DNA from 4 places in the Microbispora sp. H10949 genome. Region 2 is predicted to be linked to each of the others. Evidence: riboswitches for the same ligand, from Rfam matches in the RefSeq annotation. Region 2 holds a riboswitch; each other region holds the start of a gene.
What was found. Region 2 has a riboswitch for cyclic di-AMP ahead of HHX40_RS15925 (glycoside hydrolase family 25 protein). Riboswitches for the same ligand answer to the same signal wherever they lie in the genome.
Positions count from the first base shown of each region.

Region 1: it holds a riboswitch for cyclic di-AMP, as region 2 does, so the genes downstream of both, HHX40_RS10110 (CHAP domain-containing protein) here and HHX40_RS15925 (glycoside hydrolase family 25 protein) in region 2, are expected to answer to the same signal.
Region 3: it holds a riboswitch for cyclic di-AMP, as region 2 does, so the genes downstream of both, HHX40_RS19125 (hypothetical protein) here and HHX40_RS15925 (glycoside hydrolase family 25 protein) in region 2, are expected to answer to the same signal.
Region 4: it holds a riboswitch for cyclic di-AMP, as region 2 does, so the genes downstream of both, HHX40_RS29120 (C40 family peptidase) here and HHX40_RS15925 (glycoside hydrolase family 25 protein) in region 2, are expected to answer to the same signal.

Region 1 covers NZ_JABBWZ010000003.1:602,449-610,203, forward strand. Annotated here, with positions in the region: gene HHX40_RS10100 (glycoside hydrolase family 15 protein) at 1-644, shown strand, start outside; gene HHX40_RS10105 (SPW repeat protein) at 765-1,232, shown strand; cyclic di-AMP (ydaO/yuaA leader) riboswitch at 1,550-1,694, shown strand; gene HHX40_RS10110 (CHAP domain-containing protein) at 2,006-2,830, shown strand; gene HHX40_RS10115 (hypothetical protein) at 2,980-3,558, shown strand; gene HHX40_RS10120 (MarR family winged helix-turn-helix transcriptional regulator) at 3,659-4,162, opposite strand; gene HHX40_RS10125 (DUF4236 domain-containing protein) at 4,350-4,529, shown strand; gene HHX40_RS10130 (DUF2945 domain-containing protein) at 4,635-4,862, opposite strand; gene HHX40_RS10135 (hypothetical protein) at 5,162-5,758, shown strand; gene HHX40_RS10140 (fasciclin domain-containing protein) at 5,848-6,510, shown strand; gene HHX40_RS10145 (hypothetical protein) at 6,740-7,444, shown strand; gene HHX40_RS10150 (transposase) at 7,511-7,711, opposite strand.
Region 2 covers NZ_JABBWZ010000005.1:518,844-526,598, reverse strand. Annotated here, with positions in the region: gene HHX40_RS15940 (TetR/AcrR family transcriptional regulator) at 1-329, shown strand, start outside; gene HHX40_RS15935 (alpha/beta hydrolase) at 315-2,018, opposite strand; gene HHX40_RS15930 (flavin reductase family protein) at 2,111-2,698, opposite strand; cyclic di-AMP (ydaO/yuaA leader) riboswitch at 2,992-3,135, shown strand; gene HHX40_RS15925 (glycoside hydrolase family 25 protein) at 3,149-3,886, shown strand; gene secD (protein translocase subunit SecD) at 3,963-6,209, opposite strand; gene HHX40_RS15915 (hypothetical protein) at 6,248-6,742, opposite strand; gene HHX40_RS15910 (hypothetical protein) at 6,930-7,295, shown strand.
Region 3 covers NZ_JABBWZ010000006.1:579,343-587,097, reverse strand. Annotated here, with positions in the region: gene HHX40_RS19145 (ATP-binding SpoIIE family protein phosphatase) at 1-758, shown strand, start outside; gene HHX40_RS19140 (TIGR03086 family metal-binding protein) at 846-1,412, shown strand; gene HHX40_RS38240 (50S ribosomal protein bL37) at 1,431-1,508, opposite strand; gene HHX40_RS19135 (DeoR/GlpR family DNA-binding transcription regulator) at 1,647-2,453, shown strand; gene galT (galactose-1-phosphate uridylyltransferase) at 2,502-3,560, shown strand; cyclic di-AMP (ydaO/yuaA leader) riboswitch at 3,634-3,771, shown strand; gene HHX40_RS19125 (hypothetical protein) at 3,806-4,717, shown strand; gene HHX40_RS19120 (hypothetical protein) at 4,774-5,202, opposite strand; gene HHX40_RS19115 (DinB family protein) at 5,425-5,934, shown strand; gene HHX40_RS19110 (M50 family metallopeptidase) at 6,008-7,312, opposite strand; gene HHX40_RS19105 (LuxR C-terminal-related transcriptional regulator) at 7,504-7,755, shown strand, end outside.
Region 4 covers NZ_JABBWZ010000012.1:196,783-204,537, reverse strand. Annotated here, with positions in the region: gene HHX40_RS29135 (hypothetical protein) at 474-1,682, opposite strand; gene HHX40_RS29130 (BtrH N-terminal domain-containing protein) at 1,792-2,775, shown strand; gene HHX40_RS29125 (SAM-dependent methyltransferase) at 2,785-3,528, opposite strand; gene HHX40_RS29120 (C40 family peptidase) at 3,694-4,197, opposite strand; cyclic di-AMP (ydaO/yuaA leader) riboswitch at 4,328-4,487, opposite strand; gene HHX40_RS29115 (hypothetical protein) at 4,826-5,935, opposite strand; gene HHX40_RS29110 (helix-turn-helix domain-containing protein) at 6,068-6,646, shown strand; gene HHX40_RS29105 (hypothetical protein) at 6,800-7,369, shown strand; gene HHX40_RS29100 (family 43 glycosylhydrolase) at 7,723-7,755, shown strand, end outside.

The DNA.
Region 1 (7,755 bases), on a different contig from region 2:
GCGCGTGGCGCGAGCCGGGCAACGGGCTCTGGGAGGTGCGCGGGCCGCGCCGCCCGTTCGTGCACGCGAAGGTCCTCGCGTGGGTGGCCGCGGACCGGATGGTCGCCTCGGTGGAGCGGCAGGGGCTCGACGGCCCGGTGGGCCGCTGGCGCGCCCTGCGGGAGGAGATCCACCGGGACGTGTGCGCCCACGGGTACGACCCCGGCCGCAACACCTTCACCCAGTTCTACGGCTCCAGGGGGCTGGACGCCGCGCTGCTGCTGATCCCCCGGCTCGGCTTCCTGCCGCTGGACGACCCCCGCCTGACGGGGACCGTGGACGCCGTGTGCCGCGAGCTCACGGAGGACGGATTCGTGCTGCGCTACCGGCCGGAGGCCGACGGGGTGGACCGGCTGCCGGGCGGGGAGGGGGTCTTCGTCCCCTGCTCCTTCTGGCTCGCGCACGCGCTCGCCCTGCTGGGCCGGCGCAGGCGGGCGCGGGCGCTGTTCGAGCGGCTGCTGTCCCTGCGCAACGACGTCGGCCTGCTGGCGGAGGAGTACGACCCCACCCGCCGCCGCCAGGTGGGCAACTTCCCCCAGGCCTACAGCCACGTCTCGATCGTCAACACGGCGGAAGCCCTGACGGCGGCGGCGCCATCTGCCTGACAGATGTACTTCATCTGCAATCCGCGCGTCTCGCGGTCTCCCCTCCGCGCCGTCCCCGGTTGCATGATGCAAGAGAGGGGTCTCGGGCCCCCGGCCACCTGGGAGAAGAGGTGACACATCATGGTGCAACCAGGTCTGGCTCGACGCCCGGACGTCACGGAGCTGCGCCAGACGTACGACCGGGCGGGATCGACCGCCCCGGCGCAGGTCATGGACGCGGTGACGCTCCTCGCCGGCCTCTACCTCGCCATCTCGCCGTGGATCGTGGGATTCACCGGGTTCGGCGGCCTGACGGTCAACAACCTGATCGTCGGGCTGGTCGTCACGGCGCTCGCGCTGAGCTGCGCCTCCGCGTTCGGCCGGACGTACGGCGTGAGCTGGGTGACACCGGTGCTCGGCGTCTGGGCGATCATCGCGCCGTGGGTGATCAGAGGCCAGCCGGCGACCACCGCGACCATCTGGAACAACGTGGTCACCGGAGCGGTGATCTTCCTGTTCGGCCTCGGCGCGCTCGCGTTCGCGGCCAACTACCGGCAGCACGAGCACGGCCGGCGGAGAGGAGTCGGCGCACCGGGCGGTGAGTGGTAGCCGGCGCGGCAGCCCGCCGCCTGCGGTCCGACGCCAGCGGTCCGACGCGGCGGGGCCGGCCGGATCGACGGGGCGTGAGAGGGCCCGAGCCCGCTCACGCCCCGCCATCGTGCTTTATGGGAGCCCGAGTGCCAGACGGGCCCGTACCGGACGATGTGGCGCATATCACGATTAGGTGCCGTCAGTGCGAGGACCTGCGGAAGCATGGTGCAGAAGGTGCAGAAATGGACCTGTTTGCCGGTTTTTCGGTCGTGTCCTTCTCGTGATCTACTATGCTTCCGGTCAGTACGCCGGTGCGTGGTCCTCAACCCGAGGACGACCGGCGACCGCCGAATCCCGGATGTCATCGAACCCGGGAACCGGGGACCCACGTCTCTTCTGGGGTGAATCCGGACCATCCGGTAGGGCTACTCCTGGCCCGAACCCGTCAGCTAACCCGGTAGGCGGCCAAGGAGAGGAGAGCGCGTGGAGTGTCCGCTCCACCTGCCCACCCGGTCCGGCCTCCGTCGCCGGACCACATGCCCGCCCTGGAACGTCTCCAGGCTTCCGGGGTGACGGCGCGCCCGTGACGGGCTGCCACATCTCCCGTTTCTGAATCCCGTCCGACCCCGCCCGCCCGGGGACCGCCGCGGCCGTGTCCGCCGGTGCGTCCGCCGGCGTGACGGTCGGCGTGACGGTCATGCCCGCATGCCGTCGTGCCCGGCGGCGGGTTCGTCATGTTCTGACGCGCGCCATAGGAGCCTTCGATTTCTACCGATCCGATAGCACAGCAGTTGCTCGACGCCGTACGCCCGGAACTCGGCTACCGGGAACGGCCCGGGAAGCCGACCAAGTTCGGCGAGTGGTACGCCGACAACATCGCCATGGACTCCGACTTCAAGGCGGCTCCCTGGTGCGACATGTTCGTCTCGTGGGCGGCCAACCGGGCGGGCGTGCGGGACCACGTCGGCGAGTTCGCGCTGACCACCCGGCACGCCAAGTGGTTCGAGCAGCAGGGCGCCTGGAGCCGCAAGCCGGAACCGGGGGCCGTGGTCTTCTTCGACTGGTCGGGGTCGAAGCGCATCAAGGACATCGACCACGTCGGCATCGTCGAGAAGGTCGTCGGCGGCAAGGTCCACACGATCGAGGGCAATGTCGACGGCGTCTGGCTCAAGCGCAAGGTGCGCGACTCCAGCAAGATCGTCGGGTACGGCCTGCCGCGCAAGGTCAAGGTGATCCCGAAGGTGACCGTCACCGTCCAGCCCGTGGCGGCGGACGCAGCGGTCCAGGGGGCGGTGGTGCAGGGGGCAGTGGGGCAGGGGGCGGCGGCGTCGGCCACGCGGAGCATGGCCGCGGGTCACGGGCAGCCGCCGGGCACGGTCTTCTCGCCGAGCGACGCCGTCCTGCCGGCCGGGCTGCTGTTCGCGCTCGTGTCGACCGCGGTGACGGGTCTGCGCTTCAGGGCCGCCGCGGCGGCGACGTCCGGCGGACGGCACCGCATGGGTGGCCCGCGGCGGGAGGGGCACGGCGGCGAGCGACGCGGCCAGGAGGTCGTGGGAGCCGGGGTGTCCGGCCCCGCCGCGGCGCAGGAGCCGTTCCACCTCCCCTATTTCGGCTGACCGGCCGGAGAGGCGCCTGGGAACACTCTGGGAGTTTGAGATCGTTTGCGGGTGTCTGTGAAATTCGGTGACTCGCGCGGCTAGGGTGGGCAGCCACCCGCGGAAGCCGTGGAGCTTTCCCCCGATACGACCGCTGGGAGTTGTCTCACATGTACGGGCGCGTCCCCTCACAGACGAGCCAGGATGATCAGTTTCGTCAGGAGATCCTCTCCAGCGACGAGCCGTCCGGCGCGAAGAGCAGGAAGCCCTTCGTCATCGTCGCCGTGATCCTGGTCGCCGTGCTCGCGGCGGCGGGTGCGGGTTTCGCGTTGCGCGGCGCCACGGACCCGGGCCCCTCCGCGGGCGGTGCCGGGCAGCAGACGGCACCGGCGCAGGAGAACGGCGCCGGTGATCCCGCCGAGGCGGGACCGGACTCCGGGACCGGCGCCGAGGACGGCGCGGATGACGGCTCGGCGGGCGACGCCGAGGGTGGTGGCGCGGACGGCGGCTCCGGAGGCTCCGCGCAGGCGCCCGCCGGAGACGGCACGGGCACCGGCTCCGGCGCCGGTGGGTCCACCGGTCAGGCGCCCGGCGGCACGGGCCAGGTGAAGACCGGGCCGGCCGGAAAGGCGGGCGGTGACACGAAGGGCGGCGCGGGCACCGGCTCCGGCGGAGGCGACGACACGCCCTCGACGGCCGGTGGCTCCGGCGGCCTCATCCCGGGGGAGTGCGCCGCCTCCGGATGCTGAGTCCGCGTGACGACCGCGTACCCGGCGAGTGCGCCGCCGCCGCGAACCCGGCCGGCTTCCGGCGGGCGTACCGGATCACCAGGTCCGTTCAGGCATCGGGTCAGGAGGACGGATCGGGCCAGCCGAGCGGGAACGAGACGGTCGTGGGCGGTTCGCCGGCCGCGTCGGTGAACTCGCGCATGGCGGTGATCAGAGCCTGACGCCGGGGAGCGGGCATCCGGGCGAGTATCGCCGCGATCTCCGCCTTGCGCCGGGCAGTGACCTCGTCCACGATGCGCGAGCCGACGTCGGTCAGCCGCAGCAGCGTCTCCCGCCGGTTCTGCGGGTTCACCTCGCGCTTCAGCAGCCCGGCGGCGGCGAGGCGGTCCGCCATCCGCATCGCGGTCGAGGGATTCACGCCGAGTCTCTCGGCCAGCGTGACCAGTTTTGTCTCTCCCTGCCCGACCACCAGCAGCATCCGGAACTGCGGCAGTGTGACTCTGTCCTCCGCGGAGGCGAGGGAGCGTGCGGAGATCGCGACGAGCACCCGCGACGCGGTGAGCACGGCGGACGTGACGGCCTCCAGGTCGTCCGCGATCGGCTCCTCGTCCCCATCCTTAGCCATAGGCATCGTTTTTACACGGTCCCAGCCGCCGTCTCGTCATTGCACCGGACAAAGGTTCCCACCCTGTGACCAGGAGTTGTACGGCGAGGACGGCGGCGGTGCGTCCCGACATGCACCTCTGTGCGAGCGCGTGTGCTGATCGCTTCTGTGGGTAGTCGCGGGGGCACGGAAAACACGGAGGGAAACGATGGGCTGGAGCTACCGTAAGTCAATCAAGATGGGGCCTTTCAGACTCAACCTGTCGCGCGGCGGTGTGGGCCACAGCTACGGCGGTCGCGCCTTCCGCGTGACCAAGACGGCGGACGGGCGTCGCACCCTCACGGTGAACCTGCCCGGCGGCTTCCACTGGAAGAAGACGCTCAGCTAGAGCGGGTGCGTGACGCGCCGGGCGCGGCCTCCGGCCCGCCCGGCGCAGGACCCCGGCGGCGTCACTTCTCCGGGCTCACTTCTTCCGGGCTCACTTCTTCGGGCGTCACTTCTTCGGGTGCAGCGCCGAGGGCTTGTGCACCGCCGAGCCGCCGCTCTTCTCACTGCGCACCTTGTACTGCGGTTCCTCCGGAGACGCGGCCACGGTGCGGCCGGCCTCCTCGGTCCGTTCGGTGATCTTCTTCTCGACCTTGCCTTCGGCGGTCCCGCCGTGGCTCTTCCAGGTCACCTCGTCGCCGACCTTCGGTTCCTCGGATTCGCGCTTGTCACTCATGGGCCCGCGCATACCCCTTCGTCCCGCCGGCACTCGGGATGGGAATCCAGGAAAAGGGCGATCCCTTGGGCGCCTGATCTCCGTGCCGTTTCCCCGGCGTTTCCGCGGGGCGCCGAACCCGTATGTTCCACGCCGCTGCGGCGCCCGTCAGGCGGGCCGCTTGCAGGCGTGATGGGACCTTTGCGGGTGAAGCGCCCGATCACCATGCTTGACCGGACATTGGTCGTGGGATGCGTGATCACTCCCTGGTGCGGCGCTTACCGTCGTGCTCGTACCATCCATGACCTCGGGGGAGTCTCATGCCTCTCTGCACTGCCGTACTGGCCGCCGCCCTCCTCTCCGGGCCGGCCGTCGTGCCGCCGGACCCGGCTCCGACCGGGACGACGGCCACCGCGGACACGAACGACGCCACGCCGTCGTGGCGGCCGGCGGGACCATTCGCTCTCACGCCCGGCGGGGCGCCGCAGGACGGGGAGTCTCCGTTCATGCTTCCGCAGGCGCCGCCGTGGATGGCGCCCGGCGGGACGGCGGGCGAGCGGGGCGACGCCGGCGCGGACTCCGCTCCGGGGAGCGCCCCGGACGTGCCGCGTGATCCCGGTGCGGACGCCGGGCCGGACGCGGACGGCGACGTCGTCAGGCCGGGGGAGAAGGCCGGCGGCGCGGAGAACGTCAGCCCGTCGGGATCGAACACCTCGATCATCCCGCTGATCGATCCCAAGACGCGCGACGTCGTGTTCCAGCCGGCGTCGGCGCCCGGCAAGCCGGGCGAGGCGCCGAAGCCGTTCACCTTCCACTCCGCGCAGGGAGTGCAGAAGACCAGGTCGTTCCCGCCGGTCCACGGGCGGAAGAAGGTCATCCAGCGCCCCCGGCAGCAGCAGCGGCCGCGCGGCTGGTGAACAACGCGCCCGAGACGGCCTGACGGACAGGCCCGCGCGCCCGGCCCGCCACCCAGCAACGACCTTTCCACGACTAAGGAAGCACCATCATGAAAACCCGTCTGCTCGCCTTTGCCGCGCTGACCGCGGCGCTGTCGATGTCCGCGGCGTGCGGTAGCCAGGGCGGCGACTCCGCGGCCCCGGTCGCGGTCAACGAGACCGCCACTGACATGACCACCGAGACCCCCACCACCAGCGCCGAGCCGAGCGAGGGAGCCTCCGCGACGCCCTCGGCCTCGGCGGCCGCGTCGCCGGTCGGGCCCGCCTGCGCCTCGCTCCCGGCCTCGGGCAAGGGCAGTCCCGCCGAACTGGCCAAGGTGCCGGTGGGCGCCGCGCTCTCCGACATTCCGTCGCTCTCCACGCTGGCCCGTGTGGTGAAGAAGGCCGGGCTCGCGGAGACGCTCAACTCCGCCCAGGACATCACCGTGTTCGCGCCCACCAACGAGGCGTTCGGCAAGATCCCGAAGAACCAGCTCGACCAGTTGCTGACCAACCGCAAGTCGCTGCGGGGGCTGCTGGCCTACCACGTGGTCAAGGGACGGAAGGCGCCCGCGGACCTGAAGGGCGAGCTGACCAGCCTGGAGGGCCGCAAGCTCACCGTCTCGGGCGCGGCGCCCAGCCTCAAGGTCAACGACGCCGCCGTGACCTGCGGGAACCTCGCCACCTCCAATGCGACCGTCTACCTGGTCGACAAGGTCCTCATGCCGAGGTGACCGGCCGCCGTCCAGGACGGTGTTCTCCGGGGGTGTGCCGCATGCGGCGCGCCCCCGGATTCGTTTCCATCCCTTTTCGCTCCCGATTCTCCGCGCGGGGTGCGGCCTATGTCCTGAAGCGGCCGATTCTCTTATTTGACCGGACACTGAGTGTCAGGTCCGTGAACGCCCGGCATCAGCCGCTTACCTTCGTTCTTGTACCGTCCACCAATATTCGGGGGAAATACTCATGCCTATAGCTACTGCCGTACTCGCCGCGGCTCTCCTGTCGGGGCCGGCGCCCGCCGACCAGAGCCCGATGGCCGCCAAGGAGCAGCTGTCGCCCGGCAAGAAGATCGCCGCGATGGCGATGAACCACCCGGAGGAGCCCGACTTCGTCGCGTCCAAGGCGCTGGAGATCCTGGACAAGGGCGCGAAGGTCACCCCGTTCACCAAGCCGGACGACGAGGCCGGCGCTCAGGGCATGCGCGGCCCGGCGGCCGGAGGCCCGCGGAACGCGGGCCAGGCGAACACCGGCCAGGCGGCCGGGGCTCCGCAGGGCGCGGGCCAGGCGGGCGGCAAGCAGGGGGCCGCCGGCCAGGAGCCCGGCGGCACGAGCGGCTTCATGCCGCTGGGCAACGGCGGCATGTTCACCATGCCGGCGAGGAACAACAGCGGCGACGCCAACAGTGGCGCCAACAGCGGCGCCAACGCCCAGAACGCGCCGCGGGACATCTTCCTCAACCCCTCCACGCAGAAGCCCACCTACGCGAAGCTGTCGGGCGACGACCTGACCGGCGCGCCCACCGGCCGGCAGAAGAAGGAGGACGACGAGGCGGCGGACGCATGGCTCCGGCCGGCGAAGCCGGCCACCGGGGCCAAGAAGATGATCAAGGCCAAGGGGCAGGCCAGGCCGAGGAGCGCCGACCCCTTCTCGATGCCGGGCTGGGACTGACCCCCGCCGCCGCATGGGCGGCAGTGGGACGACCGAGGGGTGAGCCGGCCGGGACCGGCTCACCCCTCATCGCCGTGCGCGCGGGCGTCCGGCCCGTCGCAGCTCCACGACCTCCACCAGGTCGGCCAGGTCCACGTGGGCGGCCACCTCCTCGACGGTGGCGCAGAAGCCGACGTGATACCCCAGATGGCGCACTCGCAGGAGCCGCCGGCCCTCGATGACGACGGAGTCCACCTCGTGCCCCTCCGCACTCACCCACCTGCGCATGACGGCAGGGTAGGGAACCCCAGGTCATGAAGGAGTAAACCCCG
Region 2 (7,755 bases):
AGCGCCTCAAAGGGCTGGTGGAGACCTGGATCGGGCAGCGCGACGTCGCGGCGCGATGGGGCTGCCCGACCGGCACGCTCGCCGCCGAGCTGGACAAGCGCGGTGAGGGCGGGCTGGACGCGGAGGCGGGGAGGGTGATCCGGCTGCTGCTCGACTGGGCCGAGCGCCAGTTCCGCGAGCTGGGCCTGCCCGAGCCCGACGGGCTCGCGCTGACCCTGGTGAGCGCCTATCAGGGCATGTCGCTGCTGGCCAACGCGCTGCGCGATCCCGAGATCATGAAGCGTGAGGGCGACCGGCTGCTCGGCTGGCTCGGCTCACTGCCCGGCTGAGCCGGCCCCGCTCCGGGACAGGAGCGTGGTCAGGGCCGTCGTCCGCGCGTCGTCCCAGCCGGCCGGCGGCGCGATCCGCGCCCAGGCGGCGGCCACCTCGCCGTCGTAGTCGTGCCCGTGGCCGGGCGGTGCGTCGAGGGAGAACACCAGATCCGCGGTGACCTGCCAGAACGTGACGAACGGATACCAGCGGATCCAGGGCAGCACGTCGCCGCCGCGCCGTTCCTCCAGCCAGTCCGGGCGGCCGAGGATCAGTCGCGGGGTCCACCACACGATCGGATCGGAGGGATGCTGGAGATAGACCACCCGCGACCCGTCCCAGGAGGCGGGCGCGGGCAGGTCCTCGGGCCCGTTGGCGAAGCGCACGGTCTCGCCGTCCCGGTAGACGGGCAGCACCTCCCGGCTGCCCGGGTCGCGGCCGTCCACGAACCGCCGCCACAGCGGGCTGCTGTCGGGCGGCCCGACGAAAAGCGCGCCGTCGGTGCGCTCGCGCAGGTCGCGGTCGTCGCGGAACGCCGACTCCGCGCCGAACGCCCCGAGGCTCTCCCCGAACACCAGCAGCCGGGGCCGGTGACCGGCGGGCAGCCGCGACCACCGGGCGTACACCTGGCCGAACAGCTCGCGCCCGGCCGCCGTGACGCGCTCGCGGTCCACCAGGAAGGACAGCCAGCTCGGCAGGTAGGAGTACTGCATCGAGACCAGCGCGGTGTCCCCGCCGTACATGAACTCCAGGGCGGCGGCGGCCTGGGGGTCCACCCAGCCCGTGCCGGTCGTCGTGATCACGCACAGCACCGCCCGGCGGAACGCGCCGGTCCGGTCGAGCTCCCGTACGGCGAGGGCGGCCCGCTCGCGGGCGGTCACGGCGGAGTCGAGCCCCGCGTAGACCCGGACCGGCGGGAGCGCGGGCCGCCCGGTGAAACCGCTGAGTTCCCCGACGGTAGGGGCGCCTGCGACGAACGCCCGGCCCTCCAGGCCGAGCGACGCGAAGGAGACCAGGGAGGAGGGGCCGCCCGAGACGGCGGCGGACCGGGGCCGCGAGGTGCCGGGCGCGGTCTCGCTGTTGATCGCCGCGAAGCTGTTGTCGGCCCCTCTGAGCAGGGCCTCGGTGAGGATCCCGTCGGTCAGCAGGACGGCCAGCACGCCGACGCCGAGCGTCGCGGCCAGCCGCGCCGCCGTGGCGGGGATCCACCTGCCGAGCACGCCTCCGAGCGCCCGGGCGGCGACGCGCAGCGCCCTGGCGGCGGCCAGCAGGAGCAGGAACACCGCCGCCGCGACGAACGGCACGCCGAGATAGCCGAGCCGTTCCGGCGGGCGCAGCCCCATCAGCGGGTAGATGGCCCTCTGGGCGCGTACGCCGAGGACCAGCGACGCGGCGCCCAGCCCGCAGCCGAACGTCGCGACCAGACGGCGGACCCGCCGCCGTCCCGTACGGTGCCACCCCTCGCGCCATCCCGCGCACCGGGCCCCGGCATACCGCCGGACGACCGGGGCGGCGCTCCGGCGGGCCAGGGTGCCGGCGGTCACGCCGGCCAGGTATCCGGTCGCGGTCAGCACGCCCGCGATGATCCCCTGCAGCGGCCACGAGCGGGGCAGCAGCGACGGCGTGAGGGACAGGCAGAAGAAGATCGCGGCGAACAGGATCCCGGCCGTGTCCAGCGCTCCGCCGAGCCGTACCCGCCCCTCCCGCATCAGGCCCCCGATTCACCGCCTGTCCGCCGAACTCGCGGAGCAGGCAGGCTATCAAGTCACCGGCAGGTCACGGTCCCGCCCCCTGCACGGCCTCATCCCCAGTGGTCGCCCCAGCCCCACAGGTTGGGCCCGAGCGCCGCGGCGGGGTCGTCGTGGTACACGCCGAACCTGCCGCGGAAGAACAGCATCGGCCGCTGCTCCGGATGGACGGGTTCGAGTTCTCGGACGAGGCCGATCACCACGTCGTGGTCTCCGGCCACGTGCACCTCCCGGACCTCGCCGTGGACGCGCAGCAGCACGTCCCGCAGGGCGGGCGTGCCCCAGCGGGACAGGTCCCAGGCGAGCCCGGCGAACTTGTCGCCGTTGCTCGATCCGAACCTGGCGCACACGTCGACCTGCTCCTCGCCGAGGACGTTGACGCAGAAGCGGCCGGACTTCCTGATCCGCGGCCAGGCGCGGCCCTTGTGGTCGGCGCAGAAGAGCACGAGCGGTGGTTCGAGCGACACCGACGCGAACGACTGGCAGGCGAACCCCACCGGATCGCCGTCGTCGAGACCCGTGACCACGGTCACGCCGGTCGCGAACATCCCGAGCGCGCGCCGGAACTCCGCGGGCGACGGCGGCGGCGCGTCTCCGGAGCCGGGGTCGCCGAGGCCGGGGCCGGCGGAAGCTGCGGTCATGGGTTCACCTCTCGCGTGCGGTCCGGTGGCTCCGGTGTGCGTGCCTCTGGTGCGGCTCTGGTCCGGTGACTCAGCGCTCAGGTCACGAACTTACAAACCCCCTCGGCGCCGCGCCGCACGGGATCCCGTCCAACGGGGCACCCTGCATGACGAGTCTTCCCAGGTAAAAACAGGTTTTGTCAGGTTTACACCATTGTTGAGCTGTATGTACCTTTAGGTGCCACGGCATGGGTACCGGTGACATCCGCGTCGCCTCCGTTGCCGTGTCGTTGCCCGGACCGTGCGCTCTTCTGTGCGCGCGGCCGCCGAGTCCGCGTTCCGCGGAGCCGGGGACCCACTTCTCGGGGTGAATCGGCGCGCAGACCCCCAGATGCGCCCGTAGGGCACTTCCTGCCCGAACCCGTCAGCTAACCCGGTAGGCGGCATGGAAGCAAGGAGCTCAACCGCGTCATGCCCACCATCAGGTTCTCTCCCGCCGGGCGGCCCTCCGCCCGCCGCCTGCGCGCCGCCCTCGCCGCGGCGGCACTCGCGGTCACGGCCGGCACGGCCACCCTCACCGCCGCCACGCTCGTCGCCACCGCGGCCGCGCCCGCTCCCGCCTACGCGAACCCGCACACGTACGGCCAGGACGTCTCCGGCTACGAGGCCGACCACGACTGGATCAACAGCCGGGCGCAGTTCGGCTTCATCAAGGCGACCGAAGGCCTGGACTGGGTCGACTCGTCCTTCCCCCGGCACTGGCGGGAGCTGGACAAGAAGGGGATCGTCCGCGGCGTCTACCACTACGGCCACCCCTCCAACGACCCGATCGCCGAGGCCGACCACTTCCTCCGCGTGGTGAACGCGCAGCCGGGCAAGCCCGGCGACATCCTCGTCCTCGACCTGGAGACCGCCGACGGCCAGTCGGTGCAGCGCGTCAACGCCTGGGCCAGGAAATGGCTGGAGTACGTGACCGCCAAGACCGGCGTCCGGCCGATGTTCTACAGCGGCTGGAACTTCGCCGACAAGTACGGCCGCGGCCTGGGCGACTATCCGCTGTGGGTGGCCCACTACAGCCGGAACCCGGGCGACATCACCCCGCCGGCCGACTGGAAGAGCTGGGCGATCCACCAGTACACCGACTCGCCGATCGACCAGAACGTCTCCGCGCTGAGCCCTCTCGAGCTGCGCGCCCTCGGCCGCCACTGAGGCTCCGTGGTCCCGGGGCGGGCGCCGCCCGCCCCGGGACCATCCTCAGTCCGATTTCACACTATTTCCGACCACTTCAGACCACCGCGCCCGATCCGTCGCGGGCCACGGGCCGGCGACGCGGAGCGGCGGGTGCGGGCGGCGGTTGACCGGCGCGCCTCTCCAGCTCGATCGCCGCCGGCCCCGCCACGAACGACGACGACAGCGTGCCCGCCACGATGCCGATCAGCAGGGCGATCGCGAAGTCGCGCAGCGAGTCGCCGCCGAACACCGCCAGCGCCGCCAGGATGAACAGCGCGCCGAGCCCCGTGTTCACCGTACGCGGCACGGTCTGCAGGATCGCCGTGTTCACCACCCGCCCGAAGGGCGTCCCCCGTGACACCGGCCACAGCTCGCGGACCCGGTCGAAGAGCACGACCTTGTCGTTGACCGAGTACCCGATGATCGTCAGCATCGCGGCGAGGAAGACGCCGTCGATCGGCTTGCCCAGCCAGGCGAACGTGCCCACGACGACGGCCGCGTCCACGAACAGCGCCACCACGGCGGCGGCGCCGAACGTCCACCGGAACCGGAACGCCAGGTAGGCGAGCTGGGCCGCGAGCGCGACGCCGAGCGCGATGAGCGCGTTGCGGCGCAGCTCCGCGCCCAGGCTCGGCCCGACGAGCTCGTCGCGCTGCTTGGTGACCTCCCCGACGCGCCGGTCCAGGGCCTCCTCGACGCGGACGACGTCGTCGGCGGTGATCTGCCCGGTCCGTACGGAGATCGCGTCGTCCGACCGCTGCACGACGGCCGTGGGGAACCCGGCGTCCGACACCGCCCGCCGGGCCGCGGCGACGTCGACCGGCCCGCTCGTGCCGAACTCCACGATCCGCCCGCCGGTGAACTCGACGCCGTAGTTCAGGCCGCGGGTGACCAGCCCCGCGCCCACCAGCACGAGCAGCCCGGCCGCGACGGCGAGCCAGCGCCGCCCCGCCCGCATCAGGTCGGGGTTCCGCCGGGTCAGCCAGGTCCTGACCCGTCCGATCGAGCCGAGGCCCGACACCCCCGGGCCGAACCTGCCGATCAGGGCGGCGGCGAGCACCCGGGTGATCAGCATGGCCGAGATCAGCGAGGCGAGCACGCCGATCGCCAGCGTCACGCCGAAGCCCTTCACCGGCCCCGACGCCAGCCAGAACAGCAGCCCGGCGGCGAGCAGGGTGGTGATGTTGGAGTCGGCGACCGCGCTCCAGGCTTTCTTGAACCCCCGGTCCAGGGCGGCCTTGAGGCCCCGGCGGGGCGCCGCGCCGTACTCCTCCCTGGCCCGTTCGAAGACCAGTACGTTGGCGTCCACGGCCATGCCGATCGCCAGGACGAACCCGGCGAGGCCGGGCAGCGTGAGCGTGGCGCCCATCGCCACCAGTCCCGCGTACGAGATCAGCCCGTAGCAGGCCAGCGCGACCGCGGCCAGCAGGCCCACCAGGCGGTAGACGAGGCCGATGAACACCGCGGTGAGGATCACCCCGGCGACGCCCGCCTTGGCGCTCGCCGCGATCGCGTCGGCGCCGAGGGTCGGGCCGACCGTACGCTGCTCGACCAGCTCCAAGGGCACCGGGAGCGACCCGCCCTTGACGAGCACGGCGAGGTTCTGCGCCTCCTCGGCGGAGAACGACCCGGTGATCTGGGTGGTGCCGCCGGGGATGCCCGCCCCGCAGGTCACGGTCTCGTTCACCTGGGGCGAGGAGATGATCTCGTTGTCGAGCACGATGGCGACCCTGCGCCTGGGATCGCCGATCGGCTCGCAGGCCGCCTTGCCGGTCAGCTCCCGCCAGGGGCCCGCCTCCCGGAAGTCGATCGTCACGAACCAGCCGGGCCCGAGCTGGGGGTCGGTGCCGGCGGCGGCGTCGGTGACGCCGGCCCCGCTGAGGGCGACCGGCCCGAGCTTCAGCTTCTGGCCGCTCTCGTCGGCGATCGCGTCCTTGTCGCCGTCCCCGGCCGGGCCGAGCACCGGGTGGAAGTTGAGCTGGGCGGTCTTGCCGATGACCTCGGCGGCCTCGCGCGGGTCGAGCACGCCGGGCAGTTCCACGATGATCCGCTTCTCGCCGGAGCGGACCAGGGTGGGTTCGACGACTCCGAGGGCGTCCGCACGGCGCCGGAGCACGTCGAGGGCACGGTCGGTGGCGTCGGCGTCCGCCCTGACCGTGGGGGAGTCCTTCGTCTCGAAGACGAGCTGGGTGCCGCCGCGCAGGTCGAGCCCGAGGCGCGGGGCCATGGTGAGGGCGAGCAGCAGTGAGGTGGCGATGACGGCGAGCGCCGCCACCGCGCGCCACAAAGGCGCACGTGACATTGTGCCTCCACAGGCAGGTACGAGGAGAGAAGAGGGCCTCAGTACGCCGTGGAGGGAGGAGCCCGCGCGGCCGTCGTGCGGCGCGGGCGCTGGGCGGGACGATCGTCGTGATCCGGGCCGGCTCGGGTGACCCGGGTGCCCCCGCGCGGCGACGCGGAGGCGGGCGGCAGGACCGGCCCGGCGGTGGCGCCGGGGCCGCCCGGACCCGCGTGGATCCGGGGCTGGTCACTGTGCGCGGGCCGCCCCGCGCTCGGTGACCCCCAGTGCCGCGCCGTCGTGTTCCGTGCGCTCGTGTCCTTCGCCCTTACAGGGCTGGCGGTCGTGGGTCGCGCTGCCGTGGACGCGGCGGTCGCTGCGGCGCCCCGCACGCCCGCGGTCTCCGCGGTGACGGGTGCGCCCGTGAGGCGGAGCCCGCCGGCAGACTGGGTCATGCCCTGAGCGGCGGCGGGCGAGCCGCCGGCGGTCAGGAAGCCGGTGGTCAGGAAGATCGCGTGCAGCAGGAGCAGCAGCGCGGCGGTCAGCCTGCTTCGCACGATCCCTCCCTCCCGCGACGACCCGGTCTCACGTCACCGTAGCCGCTCCGGCCCGGACCTGCCGCGTGCCGTGATCGCGCAGGGCGAAAAGTGCCGAGATCATTCGAAAATGGGCGGAAATAAGGTGAGAAACGGGCGGCGGAAAACGTAGATGACCGTTTCGCGAAGGTGGGCTATGGTCGGTCTCATGGCGACCTCACGACGTGGCATGTGCGGGTCCACCGCCTTCACGTGGGTGGTGGGCCTGCTGATGCTCGGCCTTGCCCTGGTCGCCTCGACGCCCGCCTGGTACGGAGGCGACCCCGCGCAGCACGCGCCCCAGGCCGCCGCCGAAGTGTGGACGCCGGGGGCGTGGTCGCCCCAGTCCGCCACCCTGCCCGCGGGCGCCGGCTCAGAGCACATGCCGCTGTCGTTGCGGCTGCGGAGCGCTGTGGCCGCGTTGGCGGCTCCGGCGTCCGCCCCGGCGCTGGTCCGGCACGACGAGGACGTCTTCCTCAGCCCGCAGCAGACCGGGCATCGCACGGTCGGATCCCGCAGCCCGCCGCTGGTCTAGAACTTCGGAGCGCTCCGAGCCGCGGCGTCGCCCCGGTCTCGTCGTCGAGCAGCCCCAGCCGTCCCAGCCGTCCGGTAATCAGGCCGGTCCACGCGTCGAGTGATCCTCGACAGGGGGTCCGCGACACCGTCTGTGCAGCGGCTGGCGACCTGGCCTGCGACACGGCCGGGGCAGGGCCTCTGAACGGCCGGTCGTATGGTCCTCGACCCGGCTGCATGCAGAGCATCCGCCGCATGACGTGACAGGCGTACCGCCACGAACCGCAGACGCCCCCACCCGGCCCACAGCCGGGCAGGGGGCAGATCCGTCGGGCATCGAGCACAGCCGCGTACCGGGTGTTGCCGGGTGCGAGGCAGGGCCGGGCACCGGGCGCAGGCGGGCATTCCGCTTCGCGCGGTGCACGGCCAGCTCGTTCCGCCGTTCCGCCGCTTCTCCGAGCGGTGTGGTGGGGCGAGCGCTC
Region 3 (7,755 bases), on a different contig from region 2:
CCACGTGCATCTACGCCGTCTACGACCCGGTGACGCGCGGCTGCGCGCTCGCCCGCGCCGGGCACGTGCCGCCGATCCTGCTGCATCCCGACCGGTCGACCGAGATCGTCGAGCTGCCGTCGGGCCTTCCCCTCGGCATCGGCAGCGACCCGCTGGAGATGCGCGAGCTGGTCCTGCCGGCCGGGAGCGTGCTCGCCTTCTACACCGACGGCCTGGTGGAGAGCCGCGAGCGGGACCTGGACGCCGGGATCATGGGGTTGCGCCGCCTGCTGGCCGGGCCCGTCGAGGACCTCGACGACATGTGCGACGACATCATCAGCAGCCAGCGGGCGAGCCACGAGCGCGACGACATCGCCCTGCTGGTGGCCCGTGTGCGTGAGCTCGACCCGGACGAGGTGGCGACCTGCCCCCTGCCCGCCGACCCGAAGTTCGTCTCCCAGGCCCGCCGGTTCGTCCGGGTCACCCTCGCCGCCTGGGGGCTGAGCAGCCTGGTGGACAGCACCCAGCTCATCGTCAGCGAACTGGTCACCAATGCGCTCAAGCACGGCTGGCCGCCGATCGAGCTGCGGCTGCTGCGCTGCCGCACACTGGTGGTCGAGGTCGCCGACGGCTCCCCCTCCAGCCCCGCCCCGCGTACGGCCACCCCCGACGAGGACACCGGCCGCGGCCTCCAGCTGATCAAGCGCTTCGCCTATCGCTGGGGCACCCGGCCCACCCCGTACGGCAAGATCGTCTGGGTCGAGCAGCATCTTCCGTGACCGGCCGCCTCCTCGCGGGCGGGCGGGCATGACTGATCGCCGGGAGGAGTTACGGTCGAATCGGGGAGCTCGTGGCGAGGAGGGGACATGATCGACATCCGGGACGCGTACCGCAGGGCGCTCGACGGTTTCGGCGACCGCCTCCATCTCGTCCGCCCCGGACAGTGGGACCTGCCGACGCCGTGCGTCGACTGGGACGTCCGGGGGCTGGTGAACCACCTGGTGACCGAGAACCTGTGGGCTCCCGAACTGCTGTCGGGCCGCACGGCCGCCGAGGTGGGCGACGCGTTCGAGGGCGACGTGCTCGGCGACGACCCGGTGAAGGCGTTCGAGGCGTCCGCGCAGGGCGCCGTCCAGGCGGTGTACGCCGAGGGCGCCCTCACGAGCGTGGCTCATCTGTCCTTCGGCGACGTGCCGGGCGAGGAGTACATCACCGAGCTGTTCGCGGACGCGCTGATCCACACCTGGGACCTCGCGCGGGCCGTCGGCGGTCCGGAACGGCTCGACCCCGACCTCGTCGCGTCCTGCGCCGAATGGTTCGCCAAGGCGTGGGACGGCTACCGCGAGGCGGGCGTGATCGGGGACGAGCGCGACGTCCCGGCCGGCGCCGACCAGCAGACCAAGCTGCTCGCGGCGTGGGGCAGAACCCCCTGAGACGGCCCCGGAACCGGGCTATCGCCCCGTAGGACGCTTGCCGTGGTTGGCCTTCTTCTTCCTGCGGGCCTTCGACTTGCGTGCGCGTCTGCCCATCGCGGCCGCCTTCCCTGGAGTACGGGTTTCGCCCACTGTCCCCCCGCGGGCGGGCGGCGGCAAGTACCCGCACCCCGGCTCAGCGCTCCTGTACGTATGTGTGCATAATCTGTTGGAATCTGTTTAAAGGAGTGGCGGATGCTGGCCCAGCAACGGCAGCAGGCGATCCTGGAGAGAGTCCGCAGGTCCGGCGGGGTCCGGGTCGCGCAACTCGTGCGTGAGCTCGGGGTGTCGGACATGACGATCCGCCGCGACCTGGAGGTCCTGGCGGAGCGCGGCCTGATCGTTAAGGTGCACGGCGGGGCCACCGCCACCGGCGCCGGCTCCACCGAGGAGCCGGGCTTCGCGGCCAAGTCGATGCGGCAGCAGGCCGAGAAGGAGGCCGTCGCCCGCTGCGCGGCCCCGCTCGTACGGCCGGGAAGCTCCGTCGCGCTCTCGGCCGGCACGACGACCTGGACGCTGGCCCACCACCTGGTGGACGTGCCCGAGCTGACCGTGATCACCAACTCCGTCCAGGTGGCCGACGTCTTCCACCGGGCGGGACGGCCCGACCAGACCGTGGTGCTCGTGGGCGGCGTGCGGACGCCGTCCGACGCGCTGGTCGGCCCGGTCGCGGTCGCGGCCGTCCGCTCCCTGAACGTCGACATCCTCATGCTCGGCGTGCACGGCATGAGCGTCCGGGCCGGTTTCACCACCCCCAACCTGCTGGAGGCGGAGACCGACCGCGCCCTGATCGCCGCCGCCCAGCGGCTCGTCGTCCTGGCCGACCACACCAAGTGGGGGACCGTCGGCATCAGCACGATCGCGGCCCTCGGCGAGGCCGACGTGGTCGTGAGCGACACGGGCCTGCCCGAGGACGCCCGCGCCGTGCTGTCGGAGCACGCCGGCGAGCTCCTCCTCGCGGATCCGTCCGGCGAGGCGCCCCTGAAGACCGCCTCCGTGTGACGCCGCCGCGACGCCGGAGAAGAGCCCTGTGAAGCTGGAGATCGCACCGTGAAGCGCACCATCGCTCATCTGGCCGACGGCCGGGAGCTGATCTATTTCGACCGCCGCGACGACGCCGACCACGACGTGGCCGACCCCCGGGATCTGCCCGCGCGCCCCCTCGCGTCCGAGTTGCGTCACGACCCGCTCATGGACGAGTGGGTGGCCGTCGCCCGGCACCGCCAGACCCGCACCCACCTGCCGTCCGCCCAGGAGTGCCCGCTCTGCCCCGGGCATCCCGGCTCGGAGATCCCCTCGCCGTACGAGGTGGCGGTGTTCGAGAACCGCTTCCCGTCGTTCAGCTTCAACACCGGCGCGTACGAGCAGGTGGGCGGGCTGAGCGAGGTGCGGCCGGGGACCGGGCGCTGCGAGGTCGTCTGCTTCACCTCCGACCACGACGCCTCCTTCAGCTCCCTCGGCGACGAGCGGGCCGCGCTGGTCGTCGAGGCGTGGGCCGACCGCACGGCCGAACTGTCCGCGCTGCCCGGCGTGGAGCAGGTCTTCTGCTTCGAGAACCGCGGCGCCGAGATCGGCATCACGCTGCCGCACCCGCATGGGCAGATCTACGCCTATCCGTACGTCACGCCGCGTACCCGGCAGATGCTGGAGACCGCCGCCCGGCACCGCGGCGGCAACCTGTTCGCGGACGTCCTGGCGGCCGAGCGGAAGGGGCCCCGCGTCGTGGCCGCCAACGAGCACTGGACGGCCTTCGTCCCGGCCGCCGCCCGGTACCCCTTCGAGGTGCACCTCTACCCGCACCGCCGGGTGCCGGACATCCCGGCGCTGTCGGCGGAGGAGCGGGCCGCCTTCGCGCCGCTGTACATCGACGTGCTGCGCCGCCTGGACGGGCTGTTCGGCGTCGTCATGCCGTACGTCGCGGCCTGGCACCAGGCTCCGGTCACCTACCGCCGGGATCTGGCCTACCTGCACCTCCAGGTCTTCACGATCCGGCGGGCGGCGGACAAGCTGAAGTACCTCGCCGGATCGGAGTCGGCGATGGGCGCCTTCGTCAACGACGTGCTGCCGGAGGAGGCCGCCCGCATGCTGCGCGAGGTGGTAACGGACTGATCTCCGTACGGTTGCGACTTGGGGTGGCAGTCACCATTTCTTTACCACTAGTATCCCTGGCACCACCGGTTACAGCCGGTGCCGCCTAATCCCGGGCGCCTCGCCCGGGAGCCGGGGACCCATTCACGCCTCTGGGGTAAAGGCACGTCGCTGCCCGGGCTCCTCCAGCCCGCACCCGTCAGCTAACCCGGTCGGCAGATGGAGAGGAGTGGGCTCTGCCCCGCGCGTTCCCCCTGGCCGCCGGTGTGTTGACCGCCGCGGCCCTCGTTCTCGGCACGGCCGCCGGGGGCGCCGCCGCCCCCAAGCCGACGGAGAGGCAGCTCAAGAAGCAGCTCGCCGGCCTGCAGAAGAAGGTCGACCGGCTCATCTCCGACTACAACGCCAAGCGGGTCGCGCTCGCCAGAGCGCGGGACGACGAGGCGGCGGCGCGCGCCCGCGTGACCAGGGCGGAAACCGACTACATGGCGACCCTCGACGAGGTCCGGGAGTTCGTCGGGCTGCGGTACCAGACCGACAGCGTGCGGGTCCTGCCCAACCTGACCGTCTCCGCGGTGGCGTACCAGCTCAAGGAGGAACAGGCCGCGAGGCTCGCGCGGGTCGACGAGGTCCGCACCGAACGGCAGAAGGCCGCCGAGGCGGCGAAGGCGCTCACCGCGTCGCTGAAGTCGCAGGCCGCGGAGGTCGCCGGTCGGCGCCGGGAGGCCGAGAAGCTCATCGACGACATCAAGGACAAGATCGACCGCCTGGTCCCGATCGCTCCGGGCCGGAGGGGCAGCGGGTCGTGGGCGCCCGAACTGCCGGCGGGCGCGGACAACATCACGCCCCGGATGCGGCTCATGCGCTCGGAGGTGGAGGAGCACTTCGATCTGAGCTTCCCGGTCGGCTGCTACCGGGCCGAGAACAGCGGTGAGCACCCCCTCGGCCGGGCCTGCGACTTCATGATGAGCTCGGGCGGCGCCATGCCCTCGGCCCAGATGAAGGCGCTCGGCGACAGCCTGGCCGCCTGGGCCATCAAGAACGGCCCGAAGCTCGGCGTGATGTACGTCATCTGGCAGCAGCGCATCTACAACCTCGGCCACCCGGGCTGGCGCCCCATGTCCGACCGGGGCGGCGTCACCGCCAACCACTACGACCACGTCCACATCTCGATGTACTGAGCAGGAGCTTCGAGGGCCGGCGGCCTCGCCGAGCGAGGCGGCCGGCCCGTTCCGCGTCAGGCGGGGATCTGCTTCTCGTTCCAGGTGTAGTAGATGTAGGTGCTGCCGGGCCCGGTCATCGTGCCGTAGACCTGCCACCAGCTGTTGGTGCCGGGCGAGAAGCGGAAGACCTTGTCGCCGGGCCGGTCGTCCACGAACACGGTCGTGGACCCGTCGGAGGAGTGGATCTGTACCTCGATCGTGAACGTCTCGGTGTCCGGGATGTCGAGGCAGACCTCGTGCGTGTACGCCGACGGACCGGCGATGTTGTAGTTACGGCCGTCCACCGACGGCCGCTGGACGTTGGTGGGGACGTAGCTGGTCCGGGCGTAGGTGTACCCGCCCGTGGAGCAGTCGACCGCGGAGGCGGACGCGGGACCGACGCCGGTGAGCGTGGCGCCGAGGACGCCGGTGGCGACGGCGAGAACGGAGATCGTGCGCTTCATGCCTCTCCTCATCCGTGCAGCGACCCTCCAACCAAAATGGTTGAAGGCTGAACTGATTCTGACTCGATCATGCTGTTTGGACAAGTACAGGCAAAGGTTCGTCCACGCCCGAGTCAAGCGGGTCGCGAGAGCGCGCCCCCTCTCCTGCGCCTGGAAGGCGGGCCGTCCGGCGGGGCGGAAATGAAGTGGTCGCACCCCGGGGGCCAGGGGGAGGATGTCCGGATGACCGACACACGTACCGATCCTCCGCTCGCCGCGGGCGAGCGCGAGATGCTGCGCGCCTTCCTCGACTTCCACCGCCAGACGCTGGCCGTGAAGTGCGAGGGCCTCGCCGAGGAACAGCTACGGCTGCGCTCCGTCCCGCCGTCGTCCCTGTCGCTGCTCGGCATCGTGCGGCACATGGCCGACGTCGAGCGGAGCTGGTTCCGGCGGCGGCTCGCCGGCGAGGACCTCGAAGGCATCTACTACACCGACGACGATCCGGACGGCGAGTTCGACAACGTGGACACGGCGTCCGCCGAGGAGGCCTTCGCCACCTGGCGCGCGGAGATCGAGCACGCGCGGGCGGCGGAGGCGGCCTGCGCCGATCTGGACGCGACGACGAAGGCGGCCCGGCAGGGCGTCCACCACTCACTGCGCTGGATCATGGTCCACATGATCGAGGAGTACGCGCGGCACAACGGCCACGCCGACCTGCTGCGCGAGCGCATCGACGGGGCGACGGGCGAGTAGGGACCCCGTCCCTCACCCGCCGGGCCGGGCCCGCCCGGCCCGGCCCAACCCGATCAGCCCGGTTCAGCCCCGCTCAGCCCGAGATGCGGACGGGGTTCACCAGGTCGGCGTAGATGAGAAGGCCGCCCATGACGACGAGCAGGGCCGCCATGACGTACGTCAGGGGGAGCGCCTTGGCGACGTCCACGTAGCCCGGCATGGGCCGCCGGCGCACCCGGGCGAAGGCCCGCTTGACTCCCTCCCACAGGCCGCCGGCGATGTGGCCGCCGTCCAGCGGCAGCAGGGGGACGAGGTTGAACATGCCGACCGCGAGGTTCAGCCCGGCCAGCAGGCTGATGAACACCTCGATCTTGCTGTCGATGGGGATGTCCGACGCGGCGATCTCACCGCCGATGCGGCCGGCGCCGACGATCCCGATCGGCCCGTTCGGGTCGCGCTTCTCCCCCGAGAACGCCGCGTTCCACACGCCGACCATCTTCTTGGGGATGTTGACCATGGCCGCGGCGGTCCGCTTGGTCAGGTCCCACATCTGCCCGACGACGTAGCCGGGGCCCTGCTTCTCCACGACGATCGTCGGGCTGACGCCGAGGAAGCCGACGTTCCTGTCCACCTTGTCGGGGTCGGTCTGCGAGGGCATGTCCTGCGCGATCAGGTCGACGTCCACCGTCGTGGTCCGGCCGTCGCGCTCGATGCCGAGCGTCGTCGCCCCGGCGCCGTGCGACCGGATCTGCCGGGTGGCCGCCTCCCAGCTGGCGACCGGAGTGCCGCCGACGGCGACGATCCGGTCCCCCGGCCGCAGCCCCGCCTTCGCCGCGGGCGTCAGCGGGTCGCCGGACGCGCAGTCCCGGTGCGCGGCCTCGGCCGCCGGGATAGCGCACTTGGACACCGAGGAGACGACCGGTTTCGTCGTCCGCACGCCGAAGCCCATCATCACGACCGCGAAGAGCACGAACGCCAGCACGAAGTTCATCGCGGGCCCGCCGGTCATGATGATGACCTTCTGCCACCAGGGCTTGCGGAAGAAGACGCGGTTCTCGTCACCCGGCCGGATCTCCTCCGAGGCGACCGCCCTGGCGTTCTCGATGAGGCCCTGCCAGGGGCCCGTCGAGACGCTGCGCAGCTTGCCGGGGTCGTCGGAGGGACGCGGCGGGAGCATGCCGACCATGCGGATGTAGCCGCCCAGCGGGATCCACTTCACGCCGTACTCGGTCTCGCCGCGCCGCCGCGACCACAGCGTCGGCCCGAAGCCGACCATGTACTGCGTCACGCGGACGCCGAACAGCTTGGCCGGGACGAGGTGCCCGATCTCGTGCAGCGCGATGGAGAGCAGCAGACCAACGAAGACGATCACGAATCCGGCCACGATGAGCCAGCTCATCAGCGCGTACCTCCGAGTCGGAGAAGATGCCGTGGCAGTCGTCGCACCCTCCGAGAGTAGCCCACCGGAACAAGGGAGAGACCTGCTCCGGCGAACCGGCGCGTTGCCCATACATGGCCGAACCTGGACACTCCGTTGACAGTACGCAATGGGTCGATCACCCTTTGAGAGACCGTCCAGAGGGGAGCGTCTTGATCCGGATCCTGGTGGCCGAACACCTTCCGTTGGTACGGCGAGGCCTGGTCGCATCTCTCGAAGGGGAGAGCGACCTCACGGTGGTCGCGGACGTCGGTTCGGCCGAGGACATCGTGCCGGCCGCCCTCGACGTACTGCCGGACGCCGCCGTCATCGACGCGGACCTGCCGGGGGCGGACGGGCCGAGCCTGGCCGCGCGGCTCGTCGAGAAGGTGCCCAGATGCCGGGTGATGCTGCTGTCGGCCCAG
Region 4 (7,755 bases), on a different contig from region 2:
GCCGGCCGGGCAGCCCTGCCGGACGGATTCAAACGCCAGGTGAGCCCACCGTCAGTCGACCCGGAGCGGCGCGGTGACCGACCGTCGTCGGCGTGTGCGTGCTCGCCCCTTCCCTGCTGCAGAAGAGCAGGGCGAGTTCAGATGTCCGTCAGCGTCGGCATGGCGCATTGCCGTGTGTTTTTTGAGGCCACGGTTTGTTAACGCTAACAGTGACGGGGGCGGCCAAGTGCTCCTCTCTAACGGGCGACTGGAAGTGGTGGTGAACCGGAGCAAATAGGAAGTCATGAAGCGTGTCAAGGATCTTGTCTTCTCCTCGACGGCCCTTCGCCCGGGAGCGGCCATTCCTTCGGTTTTGACCAGGGAAAAGGCCGAGGCCGCCGTCGCCGCCTAGATGAAAATTTCATCTCGGAGCTTTGCGCTTCAGGCCCCTCCGGCGCCGAGGCCCGGCGGTCATGGCACCGGCGGAATCGGAGTCACCAGTTTTCCTCGACCCAGTCCAGGGCGGATTGCCACCAGGACGTTCTCTGGTTGCGCCTGGGAGGGGGGATCCGCGGCGTCGAGGGCGGCGGTGCGGTCTGGAGCCGCTTGGAGGACCGCGGCAGGACGAAACCGATGGCAGGGATCGGCGGTATCGGCGACGGGTTCGAGGCCAGGCCGTTCCGCGGGTTCGCGAAGTACTGATCCGACGGCAGGGCTGAAGGGCTTCCGTACGGTGAGAAGGACGCCGAGAACCCCGGCCGAGGCAGAGTCAGCGAGGCCGAGCTCCCCGGGGCCACCCTGTTCTGGCCCGGCAGCTTGTTGTGCTGCGGCAGCCGTACGACGACGGCGTCCGCCGTCACCGACACCGAGATCCAGTCGGCGCGCCTGTTGTGCAGCTCGATCTTCACCCGCTCCTGCGGGCCCGGCGCCGTGTCAACCGGAATCACCAGCCCGCTGCGCGTCGTGACCGTCCGCTGCCGAGCACCGTCGTCGCCTGCCGGGTTGACCCGCATGTCGACGCCCGCGCATCTGGTCCACCGGTTGTACTCGGCCCTGACGGCCACCCGGGCGCCGGGCGTCGGCGGACCGCTCGCCGGCACGACGGGATTCCCGGTCCATGCGGGACACTCGCCGTACGCCCTGCAGAGCCTGACCACATCGGCGTACGAGCTGGTGGGCAGGGTCGCGCCGAACAGCAACTCCTGTTCCAGGATCAGCCGTGCCTGCCCGATGGTCTTGATCACGTCCGGCATGGAGGGCACCCACAACCAGCAGCCCGCGATGGCGGTGTCCGCCAGCGCCTGCCGGGACGCGTCCTTCATGTTCTCCGCGATGCCGAACGCACGGACGAACTCGTGCTGTGCTCGCTCGACGAGCGCGTACCGGTCGTAGGCGGTGCGCCATTGGTCCCGTAGGTCCCGCATGTACCGGCGCCCTGCGGCCATGTGCTCGTCGAACTCCCGTACCGGGATCAGGTCGACCTTCCGCCCCACCGCCGCGATCTGCCGCTCCAGCACGTCCAACCGCTGGCCGATCCGCTGCACCCCCGCGTCGGGCCGGTTCCGCACGCCGACCACGGCGTCGATCACCTGGTGCGCGACGATCGCCCAGTTGGCGTCGTCCCACGCGCCCTGCTGGAGCAGCGCGGTGACGGCCGCCTTGGTGGCGATCGCGCCCAGCGCGACGGCGAGCTCGATCGACATGCTCGAAGGCTAAAGAGGCCTCTGACGCTCCGCATGAGTACCTCCCTACTCACATCAGGTGCGATAGAGGTGTCAGGGTGACCGTCGGCCGGCATGAGGAGAGCGACGCATGACCTTCGTGAAGGACGTCGAGACCCGTGGCATGCGCCACTGCGAGACGACGGCGCTGGGGGTGCTGTTGCGGCACGAGGGGCTCGATCTGTCCGAGCCCATGCTGTTCGGGCTGGGGTCGGGCCTGTCCTTCGTCTACTGGGACAGCAAGGCCATGCCGATCCCCTTTCTCGGCGGCCGGGTCAAGCCGTTCGAACTCACCAGGAACCTGGCCGCCCGGCTGGGACTGACGCTGGCGACCGAGGAGACCACCTCGTCGCGCAAGGCGTGGGAGAATGTGGCCGCCCGCGTCGACGCGGGCCGGCCGGTCGGCCTCCAGCTCGACTGCTACCACCTGGACTACTTCCGCTCCAAGGTGCACTTCGGTGGTCATGTCGTCGCGATGTACGGCTACGACGAGCACGAGGTCTACCTGGTGGACACCGACCAGCAGGGTGGAGCGGTACGCACCGGCCGGGACGGCCTCGCCAGGGCGCGGGCCGAACGCGGCCCGATGACCGCCAGGAACCGGTCCTTCACCCTCACCCTGCCGGCCCGCCCGCTCAACTGGCGGGACCAGATCATCCCCGCCATCCGGGACTGCGCCGACGCCTTCCTCGCCGCTCCCATCGCGAACCTGGGCCACCGCGGCATCGAGAAGGCCGGCAAGCAGGTGCCCGGATGGCTGCTACGCGCAGCCGAGCCGCGGCGGGACCTGCCGCAGGCCGCTCTCCTCATGGAGAAGGGCGGAACCGGCGGCGCCCTGTTCCGCGCCCTCTACCGCGACTTCCTCGACGAGTGCACCCGGCTGATCGACGACGGCGGCCTCCGCACCGGTCACCGCCTGTACGCCGAGGCCGCCGGCCTCTGGACGGAGGTGTCCGTCCTGATCGCGAAGGCGGGAGAAAGCGGTGACGCGGGACACCTGGAGCAGGCCGGGGTCATCCTCCGCGACCTTTCGCGCCTGGAGGAGGACGCCATGCGGGTGCTCCGTCAGCTGTAGGGGATCGGGTCAGTTCCTGCGCTGGAGGAGGAGCGTGACGAACCCCAGGATGCCCCGGTAACCGCGCAGCCACATGTCACGGTGCTCCAGAGCCGCCGTGCGAGCGTCGTCGGCGTCCGGGCCGGAATGCTCGTTGGCCCAGCGCAGCAGCGTGCCCGTCCAGGACCACTCGTATTCGTCCCATTCGGCCAGATCGCTGGTGTACGCGTGGACGACGTCGAAACCGGGGGACTCGGCGGCGGCGACGGTGCCGGGCAGGTCGAGGAACTCCGACTTCGCGGCGCCCAGCCGGGTGAGCGCCTCCGTGGTCGGCTCGCGCTCCCAGAAGCCCTCGCCCACCAGTGCCAGCCCGTTCGGCCGCAGGTAACGGCGGACGTGCTCGACGGTCGGGACGAGCCCGCCGAACGCGTGCGTGGCCCCGACGCAGAGCACGAGGTCGTACTGCTCGGCGACCGGGAAGTCGGCGGCCGGCCGCTCGTGGAACCGGATGCGTTCCCAGACGCCCTGGACCTCGGCCGCCTGTTCCGCCGCCTTGAGGCCGAGCGCGGAGATGTCCACACCGTCGGCGGTCGCGTCCTGGTAGAGCGCCAGCGCGCGCAGCGTCCAGGCCGCCTCGCCACAGCCGAGATCGAGGATTCTCGCCCCCTCGGCCAGCCGGGCCCGGCGCAGCAGCCGGGTCACGTTGGCACCGGAGACCGGCGCGGCGATGGGGTGGTCCCGATGAGCGAGATGGCTGATCAGCTGGCGGTCCATGGCCCAATCCTTCCGCATCCCCGAACCCTTGCGGCAAGCCGAATCCGCCCTTACAGGCGGCGCCGGGACGACCGCCGGCGTGCCGCCGGCCTGGCCGGCCCCCGGCGGAGACGCGGTCACGTGTGACCGGACGTCCCCGCCGGGGTGTCGTCCACGACGCCGGGGTCACACGCCGGGGCGTACGGCGGTGACGAAGTTGCTCCTCCAGTAGCCCTTGAGGCGGTCGACCCTGACCACCGCGCCGGAGTGGGGAGCGTTGATCACTTTCTTGTTCCCTATGTACATGCCCACGTGGCCGCCGCCGCTGGTGAAGATGAGGTCGCCCGGCTTGAGACGCGCCAGGGAGACCTTCTTCTTGACGGCGTTGAGCATCGACCACGTCGTACGCGGGATCTTGACGCCGGCCTTGCGCCAGGCGAACTGGACCAGCCCGGAGCAGTCGAACGCCCCCGGGCCCGTGGCGCCCCAGACGTAGGGATCGCCGATTTGCTTTTTCGCCACCTTGATGGCGAGTTCGGCCTTCTCCTGCTGGACAGCGGCCTTGGTGAGCTTCGTGTTGACGGAGGCCTCCGCCGTGGAGGCCGTGGGCGTCTCTCCGGCGTACGGGGTGAACGCCGTGACGGGGGGCTCGGGCGGGATGGCCGTCGAGTCCGGGGGCGGGGCTGTCACGGTCCCCGTGACGGCGCCGGCAGGCAGGGCGCCGAAGCCTGCCAGGGAGACGGTGAGCGCTGCGCTACCGAGCGTGACGCAGGCAGCGCGAAGCAGATTGGTGGGGTTGGCGGACAGGGGGATCTCTCCTAGGGTCTTCCGCTTGCGCCTACCGGGTTAGCTGACGGATTCGGGCAGGGAAGTCGCCCTACAGCGCTTACGCGCCGATTCACCCCGGACCTTCGGATGGAAGGTCGATTGGTTCCCCGGCTCCGGGCCTCCTTGCTGCACGGATTCGGCATCACCGGCGCCCAGGGGGGCGGGAGAGGACATGGCGCCGGTGACAGTGGATGCGCTTTCCGAACACGGGCTGGCCGGGTTCGTTGGGCAAGGAAACTACCAAGACACGCCATATTGCCGCAAAGGGGGCAAATGGGATTATGACCGCATAAAGGGATCATAAAGCGGGGAGCTGCAGGTCAGGGCAGGTGTGGTAGTCGGAAAACGTGACGCTCGTCACACCGGCCGATCGGCCTTCCGCAGGTCGCCAGGGCGCGCGCATCCGGCCGGCGGGGCATCTTCCACCGGCCGCGGGCGATCCCGAAGCGCTCGCCACGCCGTCGGTCCACGGCGTGGCGAGGTCAGACGGTCACTGCGTACGCCAGAACGTGCCGTTGGCCGAGGGGTCGTCGGGGTCGCCCTGCGGGACGCTGAAGCCCGCGCCCCACATCGTCGTCGTTCCCGGCCTGCGGGCGACGGAGAACACGACGGCGTCGGTGCCGGACTTCCGGACGAGCCGGGCCTGTCGCCACGTCGAGCCCGTGACCTGCCACAGGGTGGGGTTCCAGTTGCCCTGCAGGACCCAGACGCCGCCCCTGCCGTCGGGCTCCACCTCGGTGTACGGCTGGGCGTTGGCGGAGCCGATGGAGACGGTCCACGACCTGCCGTTCCAGTGCATCACCAGGGTGCGGCCGAAGTTGACGTCGTCGCCCTCCTCGTCGGCGCCCTCCCAGCTGACCCCGCCGACGGCCCACACGTTCTTCGATCCCACGACCGCGATGTCCTGGATGGTCACGACGGCGTCCGGCGCGGGAAGGGTGAGGGCCGGAGCCGGGACCAGGGTCCAGGACGTCCCGTTCCACCGCATGATCGAGGGATGGTTGCCCTTGACGCCCGCCGCCCAGGCCACGCCGGCCTTGTACGCGTCGACGGCGGAGGCGCGGCCCGGCAGCCGGACGCTCTTCCAGGAGGACCCGTTCCAGTGCCTCGCCGTGGCGGCCGTCCCGGCGACCGCCCAGACGTCCTTCGCGCCCGTCGAGTCGGCGTCCGTCGCCGAGAAGCCACTGCCCAGGGAGATCGTGGTCCATCCGCGGCCGTTCCAGCGCGCGGCCCTGCCCTCGCCGAAGACCCACGCGTTCGTGCCGGAGGTGGCCGTCACGGCCCGCAGCTCGTACGGCGGGCTGTTCGGGACGACCCGCCAGGATCGGCCGTCGAACCGCTGGACGAGACCCCGCTGCCTGCCGTTCACGACCCGGTGCCCGGCCGCCCACACCGACCCGTTGCCCAGGACCGTCACGTCGTTGAGCACGTCGTCCCCGGGCAGCGTGTTCACCCTGACCGGCTTCCACGTGGGCGCGGGCGCCTCCGCCTGGTAGCCCTGATAGCCCAGGTGGCCCTGGTGGGCCGCACCGGACGCGGCCACGGGCGGCACGCTCGCCAGGCCGAGAACCATCACCCCTGTGACGACTGCGGTACGCATGACGCTCCCCTCCGTTCGCCCATATGACGTCCGATCGAGGACATTCGTTCACCGGGCGGCCACGCGACTTCCGGCGCGGATGCGGTGGAATCGGCCTGTCCGCGTGCGAAAACGACAAGTAGGATTGCCGGTATGGCAAACGACGACGCCGCCGTCCTGGCCTCCGTCGGTTCCCGGCTGCGTGCGCTGCGCAGGCAGAACGGCAGCACGCTGAGCCGGCTCGCGGAGTCCACCGGCATCTCGGTCAGCACCCTGTCGCGCCTGGAGTCCGGCGAACGCAAGCCCACGCTGGAGCTGTTGCTGCCGCTGGCGCGGGCCTACCAGGTGCCGCTCGACGAACTCGTCGGCGCGCCGCCGGTCGGCGACCCCCGGGTGCGGTTGAAGCCCATCAGCCGCTGGGACTCGACGATCGTGCCCCTGACCCAGCACCCCGGCGGGCTGCAGGCGTACAAGATGATCATTTCGGTGGAGCGCTGTGATCCCGAGCCGCGTACGCACGAGGGCTACGAGTGGCTCTACGTGCTCAACGGGAGGCTGCGGCTGGTGCTCGCCGAACACGACCTCGTCCTCAGGGCGGGGGAGGCCGCGGAGTTCGACACCCGGCTGCCGCACTGGTTCGGCAGCACCGGCGAGGCGCCGGTGGAGATCCTCAGCCTGTTCGGCACCCAGGGCGAACGCATGCACGTCCGGGCGAAACCACGCGGCGCGTAGGAGACGCCCGCTGAACCGTCTCAAGGACGAACCACGGCTTTCCGCGCATAATGGGGACACCTGCAGGCGATCAAGGAGCGACGATGCGGCTCGCGCGGTGGTCGAACGCTCCCGGCCGGGGACGATGACCGGGTGAGGAGAGGCCGATGGGCCATGGCGGCGGCTCTCGGGCTCGCCTGCCTGGGCGCGTGCGGGTCGGTGACGGCCTCCTCCGGTGTGGACATGGATCACCTGCGGGAGCTGGGGGTCGCGCCCGACCTCGTCTACCTCGTCGATCTGCCGGGATACGAGATGGCCGAGCAGTCCATGGGCGGGGTCGGCGAGGAGGGGTTCGGCGTCTTCTACACCGCGCCCGGCGGACGTCAGGTGGAACTGCGGGTCGACCGGGGCGCCTTCGACGACGACGTGTGCCGGAGCACTCCGATCAACCTCGCCACGCCCCCGGACGCGCTGGTCCTCTGCGTCCACGACGAGGTGGGCTGGTATCGGATGGCCGGTGACCGCCACGAGTACGTCGCGCTCAGGGGAGACGTCCTCATCAAGCTGAGCGGAGGGGTGACGGACGTCGGCCGGGCGGCGCTGAAGGCGGCCGTCGCCGGGGCGCGGCGCGCCACCGGCGACGGGAAGGCCGGCACCGCGCCGCCCCGCGTGCCGGTGGAACGAGGCGACCTGCCCACGGCAGGCGACGGCGCGCCGGACAACGAGGTCGGCCCGGGTGGCTGACCGGCGGATGGGCAGGTTTTCCGCCGCGTCGCGGAGCTGAAAGTTTCACACCCCGCACGGGTACGGAGGTCCCGGTCGCGGCGCTCCGGACACAGTTCAGGACGGGTGGCCCGGGCGCGTGACGCCGCCGGGGCGCGGGCCCGGAACCTTGACCATCCCGCCCGCATGGGATTGGCTCCGCGCCGTGGCGATGTCCACGGTCGCCGCGGCACGCGTTGACGGAGACGAATTCCGTACAAGCGGGCGAACGGAATCGTGCGCCCGTGATTGTTAACGCTAACAATTAGGTAGTACTTGTCGCCGCTGAACGTGTCGATGCGCAAGTCGCGTGGTCACTACCCCAGGAGGTGAGTATGGGATCGGCGTTCACCCTTCGGGCCCGGCTC